One region of the Amphritea sp. HPY genome, then DNA from elsewhere that is predicted to be linked to it. Evidence: predicted binding sites of a transcription regulator. Region 1 holds the regulator's gene; each other region holds the start of a gene.
The links. The regulator sigma-54, encoded in region 1, starts transcription at its own class of promoters, with help from an activator protein. The targets are predictions, from matches to a motif close to TGGCACNNNNNTTGCTNT.
Positions count from the first base shown of each region.

Region 2: the regulator sigma-54 is predicted to act here: its motif matches at 3,430-3,447, upstream of fliE (flagellar hook-basal body complex protein FliE).
Region 3: the regulator sigma-54 is predicted to act here: its motif matches at 1,344-1,361, upstream of glnL (nitrogen regulation protein NR(II)).

Region 1 covers NZ_CP194015.1:3,359,646-3,365,106, reverse strand. The annotation lists gene ptsN (PTS IIA-like nitrogen regulatory protein PtsN) at 1-229, opposite strand, end outside; gene hpf (ribosome hibernation-promoting factor, HPF/YfiA family) at 245-535, opposite strand; gene ACQUQM_RS14980 (RNA polymerase factor sigma-54) at 594-2,087, opposite strand; gene lptB (LPS export ABC transporter ATP-binding protein) at 2,128-2,853, opposite strand; gene lptA (lipopolysaccharide transport periplasmic protein LptA) at 2,850-3,443, opposite strand; gene lptC (LPS export ABC transporter periplasmic protein LptC) at 3,433-4,002, opposite strand; gene ACQUQM_RS14960 (KdsC family phosphatase) at 4,003-4,563, opposite strand; gene ACQUQM_RS14955 (KpsF/GutQ family sugar-phosphate isomerase) at 4,563-5,461, opposite strand, start outside.
Region 2 covers NZ_CP194015.1:4,919,772-4,925,232, reverse strand. The annotation lists gene ACQUQM_RS21850 (flagellar assembly protein FliH) at 1-147, opposite strand, end outside; gene fliG (flagellar motor switch protein FliG) at 153-1,166, opposite strand; gene fliF (flagellar basal-body MS-ring/collar protein FliF) at 1,159-2,865, opposite strand; gene fliE (flagellar hook-basal body complex protein FliE) at 2,956-3,303, opposite strand; gene ACQUQM_RS21830 (3'-5' exonuclease) at 3,481-4,107, opposite strand; gene ACQUQM_RS21825 (DUF294 nucleotidyltransferase-like domain-containing protein) at 4,116-5,461, opposite strand, start outside.
Region 3 covers NZ_CP194015.1:5,181,714-5,187,174, forward strand. The annotation lists gene glnA (glutamate--ammonia ligase) at 1-1,126, shown strand, start outside; gene glnL (nitrogen regulation protein NR(II)) at 1,410-2,468, shown strand; gene glnG (nitrogen regulation protein NR(I)) at 2,474-3,904, shown strand; gene trmL (tRNA (uridine(34)/cytosine(34)/5-carboxymethylaminomethyluridine(34)-2'-O)-methyltransferase TrmL) at 3,974-4,438, shown strand; gene secB (protein-export chaperone SecB) at 4,499-4,987, opposite strand; gene grxC (glutaredoxin 3) at 5,013-5,306, opposite strand; gene ACQUQM_RS23130 (rhodanese-like domain-containing protein) at 5,273-5,461, opposite strand, start outside.

The sequences.
Region 1 (5,461 bases):
GTGCCTGGTTACAGTCCCTGAGCCGGCAATGGGGGATCGCAACCCCTTCTCCGATGCCTGTACTGCCGAGTCGTTCCCGGTTGATCAGGCCGCTGAATATTTCATCGGCGGTCATTTCCGGTTGTTGTTCGGCAATATGTCGGCTGACAATTTCAAGGGTGCGTTTTTTACTACCGCCTTCGAGGGCGCAGATGGCCCTTGAAGGTGACAGCAGTTCATTAATTAACATTATGGATAGATACTACTATTTGTGATTTTTCATTTTTTCTTTGTGCTTGATTACCTGACGGTCGAGTTTGTCGATCAGGCCATCAATTGCTGCGTACATATCGTCGTGCTCGTGGGTAGCAAATAGCTGACCGCCGGCAACGCGGACATCAGCTTCGGCTTTCTGGCGGGTTTTTTCCACGCTCAGGGTTACCTGTGCATTAGTAATGTTATCGAAATGACGTTCCAGTTTACCAAATTTAGAGTGTACGTATTCGCTCATTGAATCAGTCAGTTCAACGTGGTGACCAGTGATATTGATCTGCATGGTAATCTCCTAGTTGTCTATATTCGGGACTGAGCCCGTTTCCCACTAAATAATATTATTAAACCAGACGCTTGCGTTCATTAGAAGGCGGAATGCTAAGCGACTCGCGATATTTTGCGATTGTTCGGCGCGCAACATTTATGCCCTGATCATCCAGCAGCTGTGCGATCTTATTATCACTCAGTGGCTTGGCCGGATTTTCTGCTGCGACAAGTTTCTTGATCAGTGCCCTGATAGCGGTTGATGAACAGGTGCCACCATTTGCGGTGCTGACGTGGCTGGAAAAGAAGTATTTCAACTCATAGATGCCGGTCGGGGTGTGCATGAATTTCTGCGTGGTAACCCGTGAAATTGTCGATTCGTGCATCTCTACGGCATCGGCTATGTCGTGTAATACCATCGGCCGCATCGCTTCATCGCCATGCTCCAGAAAACCTTCCTGGCGGGCAACTATTTCCCGGGTAACTTTTAGCAGGGTGTCGTTGCGGCTATGCAGGCTCTTGATGAACCAGCGCGCTTCCTGCAGGTGGTTTTTCAGGTAAGTATTATCCGGGCTGCTATCGGCACGCTTGATCAGGCCGGCATAACCATCATTGATACGTAACTTGGGTGATACCTCAGGGTTTAACAGTACGTGCCAGACCCCCTGTTCTTTACGCACCAGTACATCGGGAGTAACGTATTCAGACTGGCTGCTGGTGATCATTGCGCCAGGTTTTGGGTTGAGGGTCTGAATCAGTTCGATAACTTGCTGCAGCTGGTGTTCTTTGAGGCGCGCCTTGCGCATCAGTTGCTTGTAATCATGGCTACCAAGCAGATGGATGTACTGAGTGACGACCTTGATCGCCTCGCGTCGGAATTCAGTATCTTCCGGCATCTGCTGAAGCTGAATGCTGAGGCACTCTCCGAGGTTGCGCCCGGCAACGCCAGGTGGATCAAACTGCTGAATACGGCGTAGTACGGCTTCAATCTCATCCAGTTCAATACTGTTGAGTTGTTCTTCATCCTGGGCCAGGAAGTGCTCGTGAATCGCTTCCAGAGTGACTGTAAGGTAACCATCGACATCGATACCATCGATCAGGCTGGTTGCGATCAGCTGATCGACATCGCTCATCGGGGTCAGGTTAAGCTGCCAGCTGAGGTGGTCCTGCAGGGTTTCGTCAGAGGTATCGTTAGACTCCATTGACATGTCTGAGAAGTCGCTGCTGCTTGAGGTCGAGGTTGAAACTGTCTGGAAGGTATCTTCCCAGGAGCTATCTGTGGACAGCTCTTCAGGAATATTTTCATTCCAGTCGCTATCGGCAACCTGGGTCTCTTCGCTTTCGGTTTTGACTACTACTTCCCCGGCTTCGCTGGTCGCCACAGGCGTTTCCTGCTCGGAAGAGTCGTGGTGCTCCTCTTCGGTAACTTCCAGCATCGGGTTCGATTCCAGGGCTTCCTGGATCTCCTGCTGCAGATCAAGCGTCGATAGCTGGAGCAAGCGGATCGCTTGCTGCAACTGTGGGGTCATCGTCAGGTGCTGACCGATTTTAAGTTGTAACGCTTGCTTCATAAAATAGAGATCACTTTACCGTAATGCTGGATCATTATTATCAGAGACGGAACTGTTCGCCAAGATAGGCTTGTTTTACCTGCTGGTTGTTCAGTATATCCTGCGGTGAGCCCTGAGCAAGGATATATCCTTCACTTACAATATAGGCCTGCTCGCAGATGTCCAGAGTCTCGCGGACATTGTGATCGGTAATGAGAATGCCGATTCCCTTTTTTTGCAGATGCTTGATGGTTTGCTTTATATCGCTGACCGAGATTGGGTCGACACCGGCAAATGGCTCATCAAGCAGTATAAAGGTGGGTTCGGTGGCCAGGGCGCGGGCAATTTCAACGCGTCGCCGTTCACCGCCGGACAGACTCATGCCAAGGCTGCTGCTGAGATGGGAGATATGAAATTCTTCCAGTAGCTGTTCCAGCTTTTGCTTTCGCTCGAGACGACTCAGTTCCTTGCGGGTTTCCAGTATGGCCATGATGTTGTCGTGCACGCTGAGCTTGCGGAAAATAGATGCTTCCTGGGGCAGGTAGCCAATGCCTTTGCGGGCACGGCCGTGCATCGGGTAATGTGTCAGCTCTTCATGATCAATTTTGATGCGGCCCTGATCGGCATCAACCAGGCCGACGATCATATAAAAACAGGTTGTTTTGCCTGCCCCGTTGGGACCCAGAAGGCCAACGATCTGACCGCTTTCTATGGACAGTGAAACATCTTTTACAACAGCCCGGCTCTTATAGCTTTTGGCCAGGTTTAACGCTTCCAGTCGACTCATTGAGGCTGCTCTTGTCCGGTCTCGGTTGGTTGCTCTGCTTCGGGTGTACTAATGGATTCAGTGCTGGACTCAGATTCGGTTTCCGGTACCGCCGGTTTAGGCTGGATTACCATCTGTACCCGCTCACCGTTGGAACTGTTGTCGCTGAATGCGTCGACAATGCTTTTACGCATGTCGTAAACAATCTTGTTGCCGCTGAATGTGTCGCTACCCTGGGTGACTTTAGCCTGACCGGTGATTGTCAGTTTCTGGGTCTTGATATTGTATTCGAGCCGCTGACCGTATGCGTAGGTGATCTCCTCACCTGGCGCAGGTTGCTGCTGATATTTGGCGGGTTTCCCTTTGGCAACGATGGCGCGTAAACCACTGTCATTCTGGCGAATTTCGACGCTGCTGCCGGTGATCTGCATGCTACCCTGGGCCAGCTCGACACGGCCTTTATATAAGGTGATGCCGCTCTGATCGTTGCGGGTCGCGCTATCGGCGCTGACATGGATCGGCTTGTTACGGTCGTCCGGCAGGGCCATTACCTGTACCGAAGCTGACATTAGCAGTAGCAGGGCTAGTTTGTTGATGGTGTTAGTTAACATTGTGTATCCCCTTAACCTGGGAGCGCAACTCTATGGTTCGGGTATCAAAAGTGGTTTTCATACCCACTCCGGTTGTTTTACCCATCTTGTTCGACAGTGTTACTTTTTTATCGGTTTCAGCAAAGCCTTTATCTGGAAAAATCATCAAAGATTCAGTGGTCATTATATTGGCCTCTTGTGAATCAGGATGGTCCTGTATGGTGACAGAGCCCGCCAGGTTGACGATATCTTGCTGGTCCGACATAACCCCAGACAGACTGCTTAATGTAACAGGCTCTCTGTCAGTGGCAAATAAAGTTAATTGTGGCTCGACAGTTAAAACCTGCTGTAACTGAGGCTGGTGTTCCAGCTGACTGGTGCGTAGCTTTTGCTTTAGCTGGCCGGTGACACTGTAATCATCGATCGCGGCGTCGATGATATAAAAATCTGACTGTTGATGAGCCGGGCTGGGCTCAGGGACGTCGCTGCTTTTTTGCGATTTATCATCAAGCCCCTGATAGATAAGTACCGGGGTGAGGATCAACGCAGCAGTCGCCAGTCGGGCGCGTCCGGTCAGCATCTACAGGAACTCATCATACAGTTGCTGCAATTTATCCTGCGCGGCGAGAATCGTCTCACAGAACTCTCTGCCGGCACCCTGGCCTGCGATTCTGGTGGTGCTCCAGTCGGCATGCTGGCGGACAAAAGGGTGCCCGCCGTTGACTGTTGCGCCGAAACTAACAGCGCGAATAGCCGCCAGGTCAGGCAGGTCATCGCCGATATAGGCGGTTGAGTTTGCACTGTATCCGGTATCACTCCAGAGTTCCTGTAGTGCGATTAGTTTATCTTCCCGGCCCTGATAAAGATAATTGATGCCCAGAGACTTGGCTCGCTTTTCCACCTGTGGCGAACGCCGTCCGGTGATTATTGCGGTTTCAATGCCGGCTTGTGCCAGCAGCTTGATGCCGAGTCCGTCCAGGGTATTAAAACTTTTGATTTCCTGACCGTCAGGCAGAAAGTTGAGCTGGCCGTCGGTAAGTACTCCGTCAACATCAAATACAGCCAGACGTACCTGTTGCAGTTTTAGCAGTAGTTCTTCGCTGATCTGTTTGGTGAGTTGTTCAGTTTGTTGTTCGGTCATCAGATTACCCCCGCCTGTAGCATGTCGTGCATGTTCAGCGCGCCAACCGGGCGTTGTTCCTGATCCAGTACTATCAGGGCGTTGATCTGTTTGTCCTGCATGATCTGCAGGGCCTCTGCCGCCAGCATATCAGCATTGATGGTGGTGCAGTCGGTAGTCATTACTTCGGCAATAGTAGTGTTCTTCATATCTACATCGTGATCCAGGGTACGACGCAGGTCGCCATCGGTAAAGATACCCAGGAGGATTCCATTGTCGTTGATTACCGCAGTCATACCCAGACGTTTGCGGGTCACTTCCAGAAGGGCCTGATGCAGTTTGGTTTCAGTGCTGACCTGAGGGATATCGTTACCGGTATGCATAATATCGGATACTTTTAGTAACAGACGTCGTCCCAGGCTGCCGCCGGGGTGGGAAAAGGCAAAGTCTTCGGCGCTGAAACCACGGGCTTCCAGCAATGAGATAGCCAGTGCATCACCCATCACCAGTGCGGCAGTCGTGCTGGAGGTCGGTGCCAGTCCCAGCGGGCAGGCTTCGACGGCTATCGCGACATTTAGGTTGGCGTCGGCAGAGCGTGATAAGGTTGATTTTGGGTTGCCGGTAATGCTGATTAGCGGGGCATTCATCCGCTTGATAAGTGGCAGAATTGACACCACTTCGCTGGTCTCGCCAGAGTTAGATAAGGCAATAACCACATCTTGGCGGGTTATCATGCCCAGATCGCCATGGCTGGCCTCGCCAGGGTGAACAAAGAATGAAGGGGTTCCTGTCGAAGCCAGAGTGGCTGCAATCTTATTACCAATGTGTCCGGATTTGCCCATGCCGGTGACGATGACCCTGCCACTACAGTTAAGAGACAGTTCGCAGGCCCTGGTGAAATCACCATCCAGTTGTTGTA
Region 2 (5,461 bases), 1.6 Mb from region 1:
ATCTTCGACAGTGACCGGCTCAAAGGCCTCGGCTTTCTCCTGCAGACCCACGACATGCGCACTTTTCACCACAGGAAGCGTCCACAACGCTGCAGCCCTGGCATCTTCAGCCCGAATCCGGATAACCGACTTATCGACCGCTTTCATCACTATTACAACATCTCTTCGCCACCACCGCCGAGCATGATTTCACCTTCATCAGCCAGACGGCGAGCCACAGAAAGAATCTCTTTCTGAGCATCTTCAACTTCACTTACCCGTACCGGACCTTTAGCCTCAAGATCATCACGCAGCAACTCTGCCGCCCGCTTCGACATATTCTTGAAAACTTTTTCCTGCAAGAAGGTATCAGCACCCTTAAGGGCTACTATCAGAACCTCGGTGTTAATTTCACGAAGAATAACCTGAATACCCCGATCTTCCACATCCGCCAGATTATCAAATACAAACATCATTTCGGAGATCTGATCGCTGAGCGCTTCATCAACCTCTTTAATCTTCTCCATCAACTCCTGCTCAACACTACTATCAGCAAAGTTCATAATATTTGCTGCGGTCTTAAGACCTCCAAGGCTGGCTGCCTGGCTACCGGCACCAGTAAACTGAGCTTCCAGAATGTCGTTCAATTCCTGCAATGCTGACGGCTGAATCTGATCCAGAGAGGTGATTCGCATCATAATTTCAAGGCGTACATTTTCATCAAAACGCTGCAATATATGGGCGGCCTGATCGGGATCAAGATAAGCCAGCACCACCGCCTGAATCTGCGGATGCTCATAGCGGATAATATCGGCAACCTGACGCGACTCCATCCACTTCAGCGTCTCCAGACCCGAGGTATTCGTTGTCATCAGGATACGATCGACCAACGACTGAGCCTTTTCATTACCCAACGCCTGATTCAGCATCTCCTTGATATAAAGATCATTATTGATACCGATACTGGTCTGGTCGCTAATCGACTCCATAAAATCGACCATTACCGATTCAACCGTGGACTGAGGAATATTATCCAGATTACTCATACTCAGACCGATCTGCTGCACCTCTTTCTGGCCAAGATAACGCAACACTTCAGCCGCATCATTCTCACCCAACGAAATCAGCAGTACCGCCGCTTTCTGGATATTGGTCAGTTCTACAGAAGACTCTACCTGATCATTCATTTTCAACCACCCACTGACGAATCGCCTGAGCCACTTTGGCCGGATCTTCAGCGATCATGCTACGTATAGCATTCAACTGGTACTCATAGGTTTCATTCGGGGTCGGTGCCAACGCATTATCGATGCCACTAAAGGTCACCTGATCCTTAGAAATATCCGCCATTTCAAGGGATTCAAGCTCTGCCCCAATACCGCCAGCTTCACCTTCAGCAGCGTCTTTATCGGTACTTTGAGCCGCCGCACCGGCCAGATTTTTCATAATCGGTCGCAGAATACCAAACACCAATATCAGCACAAACAGCCCCGCCAATACCTGTTTTGCGATATCCCAGACCCATTCCTGCTGCCAGATAGGAACTTCCTCTTCAACAAAAGCTTCAGGTACTGCAAAAGGAGAGTTCACTACGTTAACACTATCACCACGGGCGGCAGAAAAACCGACCGCATCACGTACCAGGATTGTTAAACGATCTAACTCATTCTGGCTCCAGGGTGTTCGGGTAACCTCGCCGCTGTCCGAATTAACTGTCGAAAGATCATCAACCACGACTGCGACGGACAGACGCCTTACCTGTCCCATCTGATGCCGGGTATAGCTGATAGAGCGGTCCAGTTCATAATTTCGGGTCGCCTGCGAACGAGCACTCTTCGGCCCGCCCTGACGCGCAAGAACCCCCTCCCCTGCAGCATCCAGACCGTCAGCAGTCGTTTCAGGTACAGAGCTGGCTCCGGGGGGTTGATTAGATAAGGCTCCGGGTACACCCGACGCTTTATTCTGACCCGTAGTACTTTCATCAAGGACTTGCTCACTGCGCAGAGAAGGCAGTTCAGGATTATAAATCTCATCGGTCTGCTCAACCGAGGTGAAATCAATATCGGTGGAAACCTCAGCCCGGAACCTACCCAGCCCCAATACCGGCTGCAGTATACTGTTGACCCGGTTAAGCATAGTCTCTTCTACTTTGCGGGTATACTCGAGCTGCTTTGCCGCCAGCACTACATCGACATCAGCTTCACGGGTATTCAGCAAACGGCCTTTCTGATCGACCACGGTAACATCGTCGCTGGCAAGCTGCGGAATACTCGAAGCCACCAGATTAGCGATTGCGGCTACCTGATTCTGCTCCAGCCTGCGACCTGCAAGAAGCTCAAGAAAGACCGAGGCGGTCGGTTTACGCTGATCACGAACGAATACTGACTGCTTAGGCAAAGCCAGATGAACCCGCGCCTTACGTATCGCGATCATACTGGTAATCGTCCGCGCTAACTCACCTTCCAGCCCCCTGCGATAGCGGGCATTTTCCATAAACTGACTGGTACCTAAGCCCTGCTCCTTATCGAGCAGCTCAAAACCGACGGTATTGTCGCCAGTAAAACCTTCCGCAGCCAACCGCAATCGCGCCTGATGCAATTTTTCATCAGGCACCAGAATGGCCCGACCACTGGCATCAAATTTATAGGGGATATTATTAAATTGTAGCTGCTCAATTATTTCGTTGGCGTCGGCGAATGCAACATTATTGTAAAGCACCCGATAATCGGGTTCCTGAGACCAGAGCACAACAGCAAAGCCGATGGCGATAGTGGCAGCAAGCCCCACCATCAGCCCCAGCTGACGCACAAGCCCTAAGCGGTTAAAACCAAAAGTTACGGGACCACCGCCACTTCCGGTTCCTGCTTGCATAGTTGCGTTATCCATTTAGTCGGACACCTGTCGAATCATGAATATCTGTCTTTACCAATAAAAAGTTGAATCAATCGAAAAACCGTACTAATCAAAAGCCACCGATCAGATCGGCATTTTCATAATATCTTCATAGGCGGTTACCATACGGTTCCGTACCTGGGTCATCGCTTGAAACGAAACGGATGCTTTCTGCATACTGATCATCACCTGATGCAGATCTACGCCAGCATCACCACGCTCAAACGCCGTTGCCAGAGCCTTGGCCTCACCCTGAGTTTCATTAACGCTATCAACGGCACCTTTCAGCATCTCGCCAAAATCCGGCGCGTCTGAGCCCTTATTGATCGCTACAGACTGATTGACACCTTGCTGCGTTGAGCCCTGCTGAGCCTGCGCCTGAAGCGAACGCATCTGCTCCAGCACAGAATTAATGTCAGTTCTCTCAATCATAACCACCCCAAAACGGCATTATATTGACATTATAAGTAAGGTCTCAGGCATCGCAAGCATTAAAACCACCGCTTTCGCCAATAAAACGTCACACTACAACGTCAAAAAACAATCTTCATAATATATAATGCAAAAAGCGAGCCAGTGGCTCGCTTATTTTTTGACGCTCTATCGTTATCAGTTCGCCTTAGGCGGTGAGCCATGCTGTAGTCGGACATACATCAGCGCTACCGTAATCGCATCACCTAATGCGGTATGCCGCTCCAGCATTGGAATATCGAGATTCTGAGAGATCGTATCAAAACGCAGATCAACATCGCCGCCGACATGTCGCCACTTAATAATGTCATGATAAACATGGGACAACTCAATCGCCTTACCCGGCAATCCAAATCCATAGCGGGGTCGCAGGTACTTCTCCAGCATCCGGATATCGTAGTTGACGTAGTAGCCGAGAATCGGGCGATTACCCACGAACTCCAGCACTTTCTCAAGCGCTTCATCCATGTATACACCATCCACCAGATCCGCGGCTCGAATCTTATGGATCTTAATCGAATCACCTGTCAGGCTTTTCGGTGGTTTCAACTTGATATCCAGCCGTTCACTGGTCATCACCTTGCGCCCTTTTATCTTTACAGCGCCGATAGATAAAATTTCGCCCTCTTTTACATTCAGACTGGTCGTTTCACAGTCCAGCGATACAACCTCATCACCGTCGTAAGGTTCAAACAGGTGCGCGTATGGACCCGTCTTATGGTCCATACGCTCTTTCATTCTTCTTATCGATCTGGGAATAATCATATTCCGGCTTATCCTCCCAGGTGATACCTGAGTGACAGGTGCTTTTTAAATCCTTTGACTATATGCAGACCATCACGCAACAAGTCACGCTCCATTTTATCCAGATTTGCCAACTCAATGGTATTAGGCGTTTGGTCTACGCCATCAGCTGAGTCATCAATTCTTTTTACCTGCTGGCGCAAACGGGTCTGAATAAACAGCGCCAGAGCCTCTGCCATCTCCCTGCCATGTTCCTCTTTCATCTGCCCCAGCTCCACCAAAGCCTCTATCCGCTTGAAGGTATTTGTTTCCAGAATTTTATACTGCAACGCCATGGTACGAATACCGTGCACAATAGGGAAAATTCCGCCCTTCTTAACATCCAGCTCACCCTTCTCCTTCAGGTTACCGAAGAAGGTCAGCGGGGTATCAAACTCCAGCGACGCCTTGGCAAAATGTGAGAAGAAAACATCATTATCCTGCAGGTGCCGCAGAAACCAGTTCCGGGACGTTTTGAACAAAGCGTGATTACCGGCCACCGGGTGTGCATCAACAGCAATCGCCAGATTCATCTGCGCCTCACCCTCGCACCGGTATGACCAGTCACTCAGCTGCTGCGTCCAGTCCCCGATAGACTTAACCCAGGCCGGGTTAGAAACCATAATATCGCCCGGACATTTCGGAAAGCCAAACGAGATAAGCGTTTCACTGAACTTATTCATCGTCTCCTGCATCTCCGGCCAGATCAGACCATCACGATAGATCAGCGCATTATCCTGGTCGGTCTTAATAACCTGCTCCCCACGCCCCTCACTACCCATCACGACCAGGCAAACATGGGGCTGCATATCCACTGGTACGATCAGATCGAATAGTTTAGCGATAACCCGCCCATTCATTGCCGCGATCAGATCCATAGCAAAGCGGGCTTTAACGCCATGAGTTACCAGAGCCTTGATCAGATCATTCAGGCCATGAGCAGCCTCGTACAGATCTTCAATCGTCTTGGCCCGCTCAATACGTAAGCCGATAACATGGGAATGACTGGAAAAATAACTCAACACATCGGTCAGCTCAACAACGCCGGCCAGCTGGTTATCATCCATTACCACAACCCGCTCAATATGCTGTTGGGTCATCGTAATCAGTGCATTAAACAGGTAATCATCTGAGGTCGTTGAGATCAGGCGATAACTGGCGATCTCAGCCACATCAGAAGTCAATTCGAGCTTGTTGATAACCACGGCATCCAGCAGGTCCGTTCCAGTTACCATACCGTAACGATTTCCCCGCTTAACCAGCACACAATCAGCATGCTTTTCACGCATCATCAGAGTTGCTTCATAGATAGTAGTCCCTTCCAGCACTATCAACG
Region 3 (5,461 bases), 1.8 Mb from region 1:
TGCTACTGGTCAGGGTTATGAGCGTGATCCACGTTCTGTTGCTAACCGTGCTGAAGCGTACCTGAAGTCGACCGGTATTGCCGATACAGCTATTTTTGGTCCTGAGCCAGAGTTCTTCGTGTTTGACGAAGTTAAATGGCACGCTGATATCAGTGGTTGCGGCTACTCTATCGGTTCTCAGGAAGCTTCATGGGCTTCTAGCCACAGCATGGAAGGCGGCAACACTGGTCACCGTCCACGTGTTAAGGGCGGTTACTTCCCAGTACCACCGGTTGACTCTCTGCACGATCTGCGTGGCGCTATGTGTGACGCAATGGAAGCGATGGGTCTGGTTATCGAAGTACACCACCACGAAGTAGCAACTGCTGGTCAGTGCGAAATCGGTGTAGGTCCAAACACTCTGACTGCTAAGGCAGACGAAGTTCAGATCCTGAAGTACTGTGTACATAACGTTGCTCACGCTTACGGCAAGACTGCTACATTCATGCCTAAGCCAATCGTTGGTGACAACGGTTCAGGTATGCACGTTCACATGTCTCTGTCTAAAGATGGCGTTAACATCTTCCACGGCGATGCATATGCTGGTCTGAGTGAAACTGCCCTGTTCTACATCGGCGGTATCATCAAGCACGCTAAAGCACTGAATGCACTGACTAACGCTTCTACTAACGCATACAAGCGTCTGGTTCCTGGCTTTGAAGCACCGGTAATGCTGGCTTACTCTGCCCGTAACCGTTCAGCTTCTATCCGTATCCCTTATGTGACTAACCCTAAGGCATACCGCGTAGAGACTCGCTTCCCTGATCCTTCTGCTAACCCATACCTGTGCTTCGCAGCACTGATGATGGCTGGCCTTGACGGTATTCAGAACAAGATTCACCCTGGCGATGCTGCAGATAAAGATCTGTATGACCTGCCAGCTGAAGAAGCGGCTGAGATTCCAACAGTAGCAGCATCTTTCGAAGAAGCGCTGAATGCTCTGGATAACGATCGTGACTTCCTGACTGCCGGTGGTGTATTCACTAACGACATGATCGACGCGTATCTGGGTCTGAAGCGTGAAGAGTGCGAGCGTGTGAGCATGACTACTCACCCGGTTGAATTCGACCTGTACTACTCTGTTTAATCCTTAAGGATTAACGATAAAAGCCTCCCTCACGGGAGGTTTTTTTTTGTCTTTCAAAATTACCAAAAAACACCAGTTGCACTAATGTGGTGCAAATATTGTTGATTGCCCTACACTGCAACATATAAGTGCAATTAATATGTTCCAGATGATACTGGTATTGCTTGAATCCGGTTGATTCTGGCTGGTTACTGGTTTTATTGGATATTGAACATATTGGTTTGCTTCTTGCTTTGTTAATAAGGAATGACGCTATTTGTTTTAGGTTTGCTGAAGGTTCCCGATGAAAGCATCTGATCTGCATAAACATATACTGGACAATCTGACCACCGCGGCGATTCTTGTTGATGGTGATCTTGAGCTTGTCTATATGAATCCTTCAGCGGAGATGTTGCTTGAGGCCAGTTCCAGAAGGTTGCAGCAGATTGCCTTTAAGGACTGGTTTCTGGTTGATGATAACCAGCAGGCGCTAAACGCTTCTCTGAAAACCGGGCATCCGTTTACCAAGCGCGAAGCAAAGCTCAATACTCTTAAAGGCACTGAACTGACGGTTGATTACAGTGTAAATCCGCTGCCTCAGAAATATGGCCGGCTATTGCTCATTGAGGTCACCCCGCGGGATCGATTAATTCGAATTTCCCGGGAAGAGGAGTTGTTAAGTAACCATGAGACGGTGATTAGTCTGGTGCGGGGTCTGGCCCATGAGATTAAAAATCCTTTAGGTGGTTTGCGTGGTGCTGCTCAGCTATTGGAGCGGGAGCTGGATGATGAGTCGTTGCATGAGTATACCCGGGTGATTATCGATGAGGCCGATCGGCTGCGTAATCTGGTCGACCGTCTGCTGGGGCCGCATAAGATGCCGCAGTTGGAAGAGGTTAATATTCACGCGATTCTGGAGCATGTCTGCAGCCTTGTGAGTGCGGAAACCGGTGGCAGGCTTCAGCTGGTGAGGGATTATGATCCTAGCTTGCCTGAGTTTATGGGGGACCGCGAACAGCTGATTCAGGCGGTGCTTAATATTGTGCGTAACGGCATGCAGGCGATGCAGGAATCTGAGGTTGAACATCCGGTGATAAAGCTCTGCACCAGGGTTGTGCGCAATATTACCTTGGGTGCTGAGATGCATCGGCTGGTGTGTTGCGTCGACATAATCGATAACGGGCCGGGTATTCCGGAAGATATTCTGAGCAAAATCTTCTATCCGATGGTTAGTGGTCGTGCAGCCGGAACAGGGCTTGGCTTATCGATCGCCCAGTCTGTGCTGGCGCAGCATAAAGGCCTGATTGAGTGTGAGACTCAACCAGGCACAACCAAATTTCAACTATTGATACCGCTGGAGTAAATAAGATGGCTAAGGCAGCGAATGTCTGGATTGTCGATGATGATCGATCCATCCGATGGGTGCTTGATAAGGCGTTGTCCGGTGAAGGGGTTGATGTCACTCTATTCGAGAATGGTGATAGCTTATTGCAACAATTGGAACGGGATACTCCCGATGTTGTTGTTAGCGATATTAGAATGCCGGGTATAGATGGGCTGGACCTGCTGGAGCGGATTACTGCGCGCTTGCCCGAACTGCCGATCATCATCATGACAGCGCATTCGGATCTGGAAAGTGCAGTCGCTTCATATAAAGGCGGTGCGTTTGAATACCTGCCAAAGCCTTTTGATATTGATGAGGCGGTTGCTCTTGTTATGCGGGCAGTTGAACACGCCAGAGAGCAACAACAGCAGCAGCAAGCTCAAGAGGAGGTGGAACCGCAGACTGAAATTATTGGTGAAGCGCCAGCAATGCAAGAGGTGTTTCGGGCGATAGGCCGGCTGTCGCAGTCCAATATCACAGTCCTTATCAATGGTGAATCCGGAACCGGTAAAGAGCTGGTTGCTCAGGCGCTGCATCAGCACAGCCCCAGGGCTGTGGCACCTTTTATCCCCCTGAATATGGCAGCGATACCGAAAGACCTGATCGAATCTGAGTTGTTTGGCCATGAGAAGGGCGCGTTTACAGGGGCGGCCAGTGCACGGCCCGGTCGCTTTGAGCAGGCTAATGGTGGCACGTTGTTCCTTGATGAGATCGGTGATATGCCGGCTGATACGCAGACCCGTTTACTTCGGGTATTGGCAGAAGGTGAGTTTTACCGGGTTGGCGGTCACACTTCGGTTAAGGTAGATGTGCGAATTATTGCGGCTACCCATCAGGATCTTGAAAAACTGGTTGCTGAAGGGCGCTTCCGGGAAGATCTGTTCCATCGTCTGAATGTTATCCGGATTCATATACCTAAGCTGGCCGAGCGGCGCGAGGACATTGCTCGTCTGGCACGGCACTTTCTGCAAAGCTCAGCCGAAGAACTGGATGTTGAAGCTAAGCAGCTGCACCCTGATACCGAGGCATTCTTGTGTTCACTGGCCTGGCCGGGTAATGTGCGGCAGTTGGAAAATACCTGCCGCTGGCTGACAGTCATGGCGTCAGGCCGTGAAGTACTGGTTGCTGATTTGCCACCGGAGTTGCTTGAACAGTCCGACGATGACAATGTCACCACTTCGAACTGGGAAAAGGCGCTACGGAACTGGGCTGACCAACAGCTACAACAAGGCCATTCCGCCATTCTCGATGATGCGGTTCCTGCATTCGAGAAAATAATGATTGAGACCGCGCTTAAGCATACTGCGGGCCGCCGTCGCGATGCCTCTTTGCTACTCGGCTGGGGGCGCAATACCCTGACCCGGAAAATAAAGGAACTGGGTATGGATGATGACGTTGAAGAGGGCGTTGAGTAGAGAGAAGGTTTCCTCTGCGGTGACCGGTTCAGTTATAATCCCTGCCTCATTCAGAGTCAGGGATTTTTTATGCTCCACGTCGTTCTTTATCAACCTGAGATTCCACCCAATACCGGTAATATTATCCGTCTGTGTGCCAATACTGGTTTTCAGTTGCATCTAATCGAGCCGCTGGGATTTGATTTCGATGATAAGAAGCTGCGCCGTGCCGGGTTGGATTATCATGAGTTTGCCAAGGTGCAGCGTTACCAGTCTCTTGTTGAATGTCTGCAGAAGATCGATGGTGGCAAGGTCTGGGCATTAACTACTAAGGGCAGTCAGAATTACGCAAAGGTTGAGTTTTCTGTCGGTGACGTACTGTTGTTTGGGCCTGAAACCCGTGGTTTGCCTGCCGATGTTTTAGATTCTCTGCCTGCAGAGCAGCGCCTGCGTCTGCCGATGAATGCTGATAGCCGTAGTCTGAACCTGTCTAACACTGTGGCTGTGATGGTTTATGAGGCCTGGCGTCAGTTAGATTTTGGTGGTGAGTCTTAGCTGTTTTTACAAACAAAAAAGCCGGGATACTCCCGGCTTTTTTATGTCTTGTGATATCGCTTAGTGTTGCGCTTCGCTACCCGCTTCTTCCTGAGCGCGTTGCTGCATCTGCTGTGCATACAGTGCGTCAAAGTTTACCGGTGCCAGCATCAGGGCAGGGAAGCTGCCTTTGTTTACCAGGCTATCAACCGCTTCGCGGGCATACGGGAACAGGATGCTTGGGCAGAATGCTCCCAGAGTGTGGTGCAGCTCTGCTTCGCCAAGGCCGGAAATAGTGAAGATGCCGGCCTGCTGGATTTCAGCAAGAAAAGCAGTGTCATTATCGTTTTTAGCAGTAACGGTCAGAGTCAGGATAACTTCGAACACACCTTCGTCCAGTTGCGAGGTGGCGGTGTTCATATCCAGATTAACATCGGGTTGCCACTGCTTGGTGAATACCTGAGGTGAATTTGGTGCTTCAAAAGAAGAGTCTTTAATGTACACGCGCTGGATAGCAAACTGCGGAGCTTGTGGCTCCTGGTTTTGTGCGTTCTGTTCGTTCTCTGCCATTGTCTTAGTCCTTATATCTGTCTTATTAGCTGGTGAGCAGCAGGTCTAATTTACCTTGTTGCTCCAATGCATAAAGGTCGTCACAGCCACCAACATGGGTGTCTTCAACGAAAATCTGAGGGACTGATGTCCGCCCGCTACGTTCAATCATCTGCTGGCGAGTGCCTACTTCGCGTTCAATATCGATCTCAGTATATTGTGCGCCTTTGTGATCGAGTAGCATTTTTGCGCGGCGGCAAAACGGGCACCAGGCGTTACTGTAGAGGGTGATCGCTTTCATCGTATTTACTTGATGACCGGCAGGCTTTGAGCTTTCCATTCTGTCATGCCGCCGGACAGGCGAATGACATTTTCAAAGCCAGCGGCTTTCAGTTTCTTACTAACAGCACCGGCAGTCTGGCCCATATTGCAAACTACAATAAGTGGCTTCTGCTTATGCTTGTTGAGTTCGGTCAGGTGGTTGTCGATATCGCT